4 regions of the Streptomyces sp. NBC_01257 genome follow, and region 1 is predicted to be linked to each of the others. Evidence: riboswitches for the same ligand, from Rfam matches in the RefSeq annotation. Region 1 holds a riboswitch; each other region holds the start of a gene.
The links. A riboswitch is a leader RNA that binds a small molecule or an ion and turns the genes downstream of it on or off. The one in region 1 is predicted to bind cyclic di-AMP.
Positions count from the first base shown of each region.

Region 2: linked by a shared signal. The riboswitch ahead of OG408_RS05560 (C40 family peptidase) and the one ahead of OG408_RS34940 (M23 family metallopeptidase) in region 1 are both predicted to bind cyclic di-AMP.
Region 3: linked by a shared signal. The riboswitch ahead of OG408_RS29875 (M23 family metallopeptidase) and the one ahead of OG408_RS34940 (M23 family metallopeptidase) in region 1 are both predicted to bind cyclic di-AMP.
Region 4: linked by a shared signal. The riboswitch ahead of OG408_RS24255 (C40 family peptidase) and the one ahead of OG408_RS34940 (M23 family metallopeptidase) in region 1 are both predicted to bind cyclic di-AMP.

Region 1 is NZ_CP108472.1:8,000,243-8,002,434, forward strand. It holds gene OG408_RS34935 (tyrosine-protein phosphatase) at 1-234, opposite strand, end outside; cyclic di-AMP (ydaO/yuaA leader) riboswitch at 698-857, shown strand; gene OG408_RS34940 (M23 family metallopeptidase) at 861-1,796, shown strand; gene OG408_RS34945 (SGNH/GDSL hydrolase family protein) at 1,979-2,192, shown strand, end outside.
Region 2 is NZ_CP108472.1:1,288,972-1,291,163, reverse strand. It holds gene OG408_RS05565 (LysE family translocator) at 56-697, shown strand; gene OG408_RS05560 (C40 family peptidase) at 737-1,210, opposite strand; cyclic di-AMP (ydaO/yuaA leader) riboswitch at 1,214-1,385, opposite strand; gene OG408_RS05555 (hypothetical protein) at 1,715-2,023, opposite strand; gene OG408_RS05550 (ATP-dependent Clp protease proteolytic subunit) at 2,031-2,192, opposite strand, start outside.
Region 3 is NZ_CP108472.1:6,843,457-6,845,648, reverse strand. It holds gene OG408_RS29875 (M23 family metallopeptidase) at 207-1,046, opposite strand; cyclic di-AMP (ydaO/yuaA leader) riboswitch at 1,060-1,227, opposite strand; gene OG408_RS29870 (M16 family metallopeptidase) at 1,439-2,192, opposite strand, start outside.
Region 4 is NZ_CP108472.1:5,568,081-5,570,272, forward strand. It holds gene OG408_RS24255 (C40 family peptidase) at 14-1,183, opposite strand; cyclic di-AMP (ydaO/yuaA leader) riboswitch at 1,182-1,347, opposite strand; gene pcrA (DNA helicase PcrA) at 1,607-2,192, shown strand, end outside.

The DNA of each region.
Region 1 (2,192 bases):
GCCGTCCAGCTTGTGGTCGGCGACGTTGCGGAAGTCGAAGACGGTGTGCAGCCCCAGGGTCCCGAGGAACGCGGCGTCCTCGGCCGTGGCGTGCGCCAGGTGGCCACTGCGGTAGAGCCGCCCGAACCGCACCCGGCGGCCGTCCGAGGTGGGCAGCCCGCCCACGTCACGGAAATTGCGGACACCCGCCAGCTCGGGCTCCGTCGACGGGGTCTGCGGCAGCTGCTGCGTCACGGTCACTCCTGGAGGCTCTGCCACCGGCGCGTGTCGCCGACGGGTCCACTCTCGTGACGATACGACATTGATTCCTCGGACAATCATCTCGGTCACGCCCCCGTTTCGCGCCTGCTCCGACCCCTCGCGCGGGGGTCGGTCCCGGGTGGATGTCCCGATCGGGGGAGGGCGGTGGGCATGACATGTCCGTATTGAGGCATTTAGTCGAACATGCCCCGCTTATGCGGGAGATGATGACCCTCTCGTGAGCGGGATCATATCCGTGACGGTGTGTGGTGATGCCGCGGTGGGGTAGTCCGTGCACCGCGCGGAAAGCCAAGATCCGTAATCCACGGAGTGTGACCGGAATTCCGCACCGAATTTCCGGCCCGGAATCCGATGAGGAACCCGTGGCTTGTTTCCGCCGTCCCGGCTCGCTTACGTTCGCTGTCAATCCGGACGGACCGCCTAATCCTGCCGCCGTCCGGAATTCGCACCCACTCACCGCGTGGCAGGAGCGGGGGAACCAGGTAAGCCGCCGACCGGGTAATCCGGCCGGCTCGGGGTGAAGTCGCGCCAGTCGCGACCGGACATCTCCAGTCCGAACCCGACAGCTCACCTCGCAGGCGCCGGAGAGGAAAACCTTCATGCCCATATCGGGTAAGCACCGCCGTCCCAAGTCCAGCACCATCGCCCGTGGCGTCGTCGTCGCGAGTGCCGGCGGAGCCGTCATCGCGCTTCCGCTGCTCGGCGCCACCGGTGCCAACGCCGCGGAGCAGGCCGCTCCCGCGACCTCGAAGTCGGCCGCCGCCACGCACGCCACCCCGGCCAAGCCGGTGGCGAAGGAGCAGGCCGGCTCCAGGACGTACTCCGTGGTCTCCGGCGACTACCTCTCGAAGATCGCCGCCCAGCACAAGCTCAAGGGCGGCTGGGAGAAGCTGTACCAGGACAACCGCAAGGTCGTCGGCGACGACCCGAGCCTGATCTTCCCGGGCATGAAGCTGACGCTCGGCGGCAAGTCCGCGGCGCAGACCTCCACCGGCGCCACCACCCCGTCGAAGGCCCCCTCCAAGGCCCCGGCGAAGACCGAGACGAAGGCCTCCACGGTCTCCAACTCGTCCTCCTCCGACGCCTCCTCCTCCAAGGAGACCTCGGCCCCGGCGACCCAGAGCGACAGCTCCGGCTACGTCCACCCGGTCCCGGGCAACCACACCACCGCCTACCGTGCCTCCGGCGCCAGCTGGTCCAGCGGCAGCCACACCGGCATCGACTTCCCCGTCGCCACCGGCACGAGCGTGAAGGCCATCACCTCCGGCACCGTCGTCACCGCCGGCTGGGGCGGCGCGTACGGCAACGAGGTCGTCATCAAGCACGCCGACGGCCACTACTCGCAGTACGGCCACATGTCCTCGCTCTCCGTCTCGGCGGGCCAGACCGTGACCGCGGGCCAGCAGGTCGGCCTCTCCGGCGCCACCGGCAACGCCACCGGCCCGCACCTCCACTTCGAGGTCCGCACGGGCCCGGCGTACGGCTCGGACATCGACCCGATCGCCTACCTGGCGTCGCACGGGATCAACGTCTGATCCAGCAACACCGGTCCGGTGATCCGGGCCTGAGCAATGCATAGAGGGACGGTGTGCGGCGGCGCACCGTCCCTCTGCTTATTCCCCCTTTACCAAAAACTGACCGGGTGGTCTATCTCACCACCCGTCAACCCCTTATTACGGTCGCGTAGGTCACATTCGGCGGTGCAGGATAAGCCCTTGTGGCAGACGATTCGAACAACATCCAGCAGGGCGTCAACAACAGACAGGGCGCCATCGGGTCGTACGCGGCGATTGGCGACAGCTTCACCGAGGGAGTCGGCGACCCCGGCCCGGACGGAACGTTCGTCGGCTGGGCCGACCGGTTCGCGGTACTCCTCGCGGACCAGCTCCCGGGCACCGGCGCGACGGGCGCCACGGGCCCCGCGCACGGGA
Region 2 (2,192 bases), 6.7 Mb from region 1:
AGACCCAGAAGATTGCAAGTACACGCTAAAGGCTTCCGGGGTCCAGTGTGGAGCCATGGACGCACAACTGACCGCCTTCGTCGGCGTCGCCGCCGGCATGGTCGCGCTGCCCGGCGCGGACTTCACCGTCGTCGTACGCAACGCCCTCGCCTCGCGGTCGGCGGGAGTGGCGACGGCTCTCGGGGTCGCCGGCGGCCTCCTCGTCCACACCGCGCTCGCCGTCGCCGGGCTGGCCGCCGTGCTGGTGGCGGTACCCGTGCTGTTCCGGACGGTCCAGCTCCTCGGCGGCGCGTACGTGCTCTACCTGGGCATCGGGGCCCTGCTCGCGGCCCGGCGCCGGCCGGAACCGGGCAGCGGGCCGGACGAGGAGACCGGTGCGCGGGCCACGAAGGGAACCGGGCAGGCACTGCGCCAGGGCTTCCTCACCAACGCACTGAACCCCAAGGCGCCCGTGCTCTTCCTGAGCCTGCTGCCGCAGTTCGTGCCGGACGGGGCCGCGCCCCTGCCCAGGACGCTGCTGCTGGCCGCGATCGTCGTGGTGCTGGCGCTGATCTGGTTCCCGGCCGTGGCGCTCCTGGTGGACCGCCTGGGGCGGTGGCTGCGCCGGCCGCGTACCGCCCGGGCGATCGAGGGCGGCAGCGGCGCGGCACTCACCGCACTGGGGCTGGTCCTGGTGACCGGTCCGCTGCTGCGCTGACGCGCGGGCGGGACCGGGGGCCGGGACGGAGCAGGGGCCTCAGCGGACCCGCCCGTAGTAGACGCTCTTCGTCCAGATCTTCTCCAGGCGGACCACGGCCCCGGTCTTGGGCGAGTGCCAGATCTTGCCGCTGCCCGCGTAGATGCCGACGTGGTAGATGCTGCGGCCGGAGTGGAAGAAGACCAGATCGCCGCGTTGCCGCTTGGCGGACGAGATGTGGCGGGTCTTGTTGTACTGCTGCTGGGCCGTGCGAGGGAGCTTCTTGCCCACCTTCTTGAACGAATAGAGCGTCAGGCCGGAACAGTCGAAGCGGCTGGGGCCGGTGGCCCCCCACCGGTAGGGCGCCCCCTTCTTCGACGCGGCGATGTTGAGCGCCTTCATCGAATGGGTCGCGGCCTGGGCGTCGGTCACGACGCCGGGAACGAACAGCGTGCCGCCGACGGCGGCGAGTGTCATCACCGAAGCCGTGGTGGCCCGGGCGAGCAGAGACGGGACATGAACCTGCGCAGTCATGCGCAACCCTTCGTCAGCCGCCTGTGAAGGATGACCTGTCGGGTTCGGGCTGGCGAAGTCGCCCGGCCGCGGATGCGGCTTCACCCCGAGGGACGACCGGAAGTCCGGTCGGCCCGTTGTGCTCGGGTCCTCCACTCCTGCCGATCCACTCCTGTCGACCAGGCATCCGGGCGGCGGCAGGACTCGGCGTCCGCCCGGACCGCCCCGCCGCGGTGGCGGGGGCTTGTCGTCCCAGGGATCTTGACTCACCGGGTGCCGGATTTCCGAGGTGAAACGGCGATATGTGAGGCTCATCACGACTGGCCCGTTCGGGTGGACAGGTGAAGTTCAGGTGGATCGCCCGAGTCCGTCGGCCGGTGCCGTACCAGCGACGGAACGGGAGATTTCACCCACTGTCCACCTTGAAAACGCAAATCGAGTTGTCCCTCGTGCGAAGTAACGCCTACGCCGAACGAGCGAGAAAATCTGATCCGCCAGCCGGGCGTGTCGACGCCGGGGAGTTGATCAACTCGGCGGGTCGGGCGGCACGGTGACGCGTCCGGCGCGCCGCTCGCCGTCCAGCAGGCGCAACGCCCGGGTCAACGTGGCTGCGTGGATCTGGGCTTCGCCCCGCTCGTGCATCAACGCGAGGGCGTCCCGCAGCGCGGCCGCGTACGAGGCGAGCGCCTGGGCGGCGCGCAGGGCGCCGTACGTGTCGCCGCCGTGGGACGGATTGATCCGGCCCACCTGGTCGAGGACTTGCAGGTAGCGGTCGATGAACTCGCCCTCGGCACGGGTCAGGGCGGGCAGCGGCGGGAACTCCGGTGGCTGCATCGGCACTTCACCGCGCGGGGTGGGGCGGCAGCGAAAGGTCGCGGTTCTGCACGATGTGGTCGACCAGTCCGTAGGCCTTGGCGCCCTCGGCGTCGAGGATGAGATCGCGCTCGGTGTCGGCGTCGATCTCCTCGGCGGGGCGGCCCGTGTGACGGGCCAGCATGCCGGT
Region 3 (2,192 bases), 1.2 Mb from region 1:
CTTAATCCCCGCGAAACGCGGCCGATCGACGCCTGTCCTGTGACTCTATTGCAATGCGGTCGCATTTCCGATGCCGGGTGGAAATTCATGAATATCTTTTGGTCACCGACCGGTCCGGACGGGTGCGGCGCGCATGGCGACGCGGCGGCGGGGAACGCCGAAGGCCCCGGCGTGGTCGCCGGGGCCTTCGGGGAGTCTTCGGACGGTCAGACGGTGACGCCGTGGGCGCGCAGGTAGGCGACCGGGTCCATGTCGGAACCGTACGACGGCGTGGTGCGGGCCTCGAAGTGGAGGTGCGGCCCTGTGGAGTTGCCGGTCGAGCCGGAGAGCCCGATCTGCTGCCCCTGGCCGACGCTCTGGCCGACGGAGACACCGATCGAGGAGAGGTGGCCGTACTGGGTGTACGTGCCGTCCGTCATCCGCAGCACGATGTTGTTGCCGTACGCGCCGCCCCAGCCGGCCTCGACGACCGTGCCGGCGCCGACGGCGACGACGGAGCTGCCGGACGCGGCGTGGAAGTCGATGCCCGAGTGGCTGCCGGAGGACCAGAGGGAGCCGCTGGACTTGTAGCCGGTGCTCACGTACGAACCGGCGACGGGGAGCTGGAAGGAGCCGAGCCGGGCGCGCTCGGTGGAGCGGGCGGCGCGCGAGGCGCCCTCGCGGGCCGCCTCGGCACGGGCGGCGGCCTTCGCCTTCGCGGCAGCCTTCGCCTTGGCCTTCGCGGCGGCCTCGGCCTTCTTCTTGGCCTCCGCCTTCTTCTTGGCGTCCGCCTTGGCCTGGGCCTTCTTCTTCGCGGCGTCGGCCTGGTGCTGCTGCGCGTCCGCCTGTGCGGCGATCCGGTCGGCGAGGTCACCCTCGATGGCGATGACCTGGGTGAGACCGGTCTCGCTGACGGCGGGGGTCTCGGCGTCCGAGGCGAGGGCCGGGGAGGCCAGTCCGCCGATGACGCCGGTGGTGGCGAGAGTCGCGATGCCGACGGCCTTCGCGCCGGTGCGCGTCAGACGGCTCGGGGCACGGTGCTTCCCGGTGGCACGGGTGAACGCCATGAAGTGGCTGGTCCTTTCCTTCCTTCTCGCCTACCGGGTTAGCTGACGGGTTCGGAGCAGGAAGGTCTCCTACGGATCCCCCGGCCTCGTGCGAGGCTCAGGCATCCGATTCACCCCAGGGACTGAGTGGGTCCCCGGCTCCCCAGGCTCGCGCCTGACGGGGACTCGGCGATGGCTGCCCGGTACGTCGCGGATGCGGCATACGAGTGACAGACAGCGGAGCCGACGCTAAACGGGGGCACTTCCCGCCACCAAACGGACAGGCCGTTTTGTAGCGCATCCCACAGGGCAGACAGGCAACCTCCCCCACAAAACAGACAAAAGGGAAGCACCTGACGGGGCAGGCCCCGTCAGGTGCTTCCCTTTGCCCGGGTATCGGGCGAAACGAGCGGTCAGCCGGCGACGACCGACACCTCGCCGATGCCGAGTGCCCGGACGGGCTCCTCGATCTGCGAGGCGTCCCCGACCAGGACCGTGACCAGCCGGTCCCCGGGGAAGGCGTTGACCACGGCGGCCGTCGCCTCCACCGTGCCGGTGTCGGCCAGGCGCGCGTACAGCTGCGCCTGGTAGTCGTCCGGGAGGTGCTGCTCGACCTGGTCGGCGAGGGTGCCCGCGACGGACGCGGCCGTCTCGAACTTCAGCGGTGCGACACCGACGAGGTTCTGCACGGCCGTCTCGCGCTCGGCGTCCGTCAGGCCCTCGGCCGCCAGGGTCCGCAGGACCTTCCACAGGTCCTCCAGCGCCGGGCCGGTGGACTCCGTGTCCACGGAACCGCTGATGGCGAGCATCGCGGCCCCCGTCGCACCGGCGGCGGAGCCGGGCGCCGAGGAGCGCAGCACCTGGGCGAAGGCCCGCACGCCGTAGGTGTAGCCCTTCTCCTCGCGCAGCACCCGGTCGAGCCGGGAGGTGAGCGTGCCGCCCAGGCAGTACGTGCCGAGCACCTGGGCCGGCCACACGCTGTCGTGCCGGTCGGCGCCGATCCGGCCGATCAGCAGCTGCGTCTGCACCGCACCCGGGCGGTCCACGATGACCACGCGGCCGGTGTCGTCGGCGGTGATCGGCGGGACGGGGCGCGGCGCGGCGGTGTTGCCCGACCAGTCGCCGAGGGTGTCGGCGAGCAGCGCGTCCAGGTCGATCCCGGTGAGG
Region 4 (2,192 bases), 2.4 Mb from region 1:
GTGCGGTGCCGTCCTAGCCCGGGCGCACGCTCCCGTAGATCGGCATGTAGTAGATCGACTCCTCGCGCACGTTCGCCCCCGGCTTCGGCGCGTGGATCATCATCCCGTCGCCCTTGTAGATGCCGACGTGGCTGATGTCGTCGTAGAAGAACACCAGGTCACCGGGTTGCAGATCCTCCGTGGCGATCCGGGTGCCCACATTGACCTGGTCCCAGGTGGTCCGCGGAATGTCGACGCCCGCGGCCTTCCAGGCGGCCTGGGTGAGCCCCGAGCAGTCGTACGAGGACGGGCCCGTCGCTCCCCAGACGTAGGGCTTGCCCATCTGCGCCCGGGCGAAGGCGAGGACCTTCTCGGCCTTGGTCGAGGCGTCGGCGTCCGAACCCGAACCTGTGCCGGTCCCGGTTCCGCTGCCCGTCCCCGTGCCGCTGCCGGCCTCCTTGGCGGCCTCCTCGGCCTTGCGCTCGGCCTCGGCCTTCGCGGCTGCCTGCTTCTTCGCCAGCTCCGCCGCCTTGCGCTTGGCCTCCGCCTCCTTCTTGCGCTCCAGCTCGGCCAGCCGCGCCTTCTCCTCGGCGGTCAGTTTCGACAGCAGTGTGCGGGCCTCGGTCAGCTTCGTCTGCACGTTCTGCTTGCTGGTGCGCAGCGTCGCCTGCGACTCGGTGAGCGTCTCCAGGCTCGCCACCGCCTCGGCCCGCTGCTTGGACGCCTTCGCCTGCTGCGTACGGAAGTCCGTGACGGCCTGCTGCTGGCGCTCGCCCATCCGGTCCATGAGGTGCGTCTGGTCGAAGAACGACTGCGGGTCGTTGGCCAGGAAGAAGGTGGCGGTCGGTGCAAGGGCGCCGTCGCGGTACTGGGCCGCGGCATAGGTGCCGAGCGTCCTGCGCGCCTCGTTCAGCTTCGCCGTGCGCGCGGCGACGTCGTCCAGGAGGGTGTCCACCTTGGCGCGCTGCCCGGTCGTCGCCTCCTTCGCCTGGTTGTACTGCTGGGTCGCCGTACCCGCCTGCCGGTACAGGTCGTCGACCTTCTTCTGCACGTCCTCGATGCTCGGCTTGGGCGCCGGGGCGGCCAGCGCGCTCTGCGAGGACAGCAGGGTCACCGAGGCCAGCGCGGCCGAGGTGAGCCCGACGGCCGGGGCGGTGGTGCGCACGCGGGTGCGTGGTTTGCGATGCGACGCCAAGGCCGGCATCTCCTTCCGTGGACCGCCTACCGGGTTAGCTGTCGGGTTCGGGCGGAACGGAAGGCTGCCCTACGGTCCTGGTGGGGGATGCGGACCGATTCACCCCGGTGTTGCGTGTGGGTCCCCGGTTCCGGACTTCTGCGGGAGCAGCCCGGATTCGGCGTGGACGCCCGCTCGGCGTGGATCGCCTCTGGGGGTACGGGCCGCCCGAACGAGCACGCTAGCCAACTCATGGTGTCCCTGTGAAGGTTGATGTTCGATATGCCCGATACATTTTCGTGACCTTGGCGTCGCGGGGTGTCGCGGGGCAGGTGGGGCCGGGGGACCGTCCACCCGGCGCGGTCGGGCACTCGCTCTGCGTGCCCGGCCGCGGGTGCGCTGTTCGTCACTCGGGCCCGGAGTGTCAGTGCGCACGCCTAGACTCGGGAGGCGATGAGCAGCCTCTTTGACGACAGCTTCCTGACCGGCCTCCAGCACACGGAGGAAGGGCCCCCGCCGCCCCCCGAGGACTCCGCACCCGAAGCGGTGCCGGAGGACCTCTTCGCGGGCGTGTTCGACGGCCCCCCGCCGCCCCGCGAGGCGTACTACCGCGACGGGGCACACCGCCCGGTCATCGACGCCGCCGCGCTGCTCGACGGGCTGAACACCGAGCAGCGCGCCGCCGTCGTGCACGCCGGGTCCCCGCTGCTCATCGTCGCCGGGGCCGGCTCGGGCAAGACCCGGGTGCTGACCCACCGCATCGCCCACCTGCTGGCCGAGCGCGGGGTGCACCCCGGCCAGATCCTGGCGATCACCTTCACCAACAAGGCCGCGGGCGAGATGAAGGAGCGCGTCGAGCAGCTCGTCGGCCCGCGGGCCAACGCCATGTGGGTGATGACCTTCCACAGCGCGTGCGTGCGGATCCTGCGCCGCGAGTCCAAGCGGCTCGGCTTCACCTCGTCGTTCTCGATCTACGACGCCGCCGACTCCAAGCGCCTCATGGCCCTGGTCTGCCGCGATCTCGACCTCGACCCGAAGC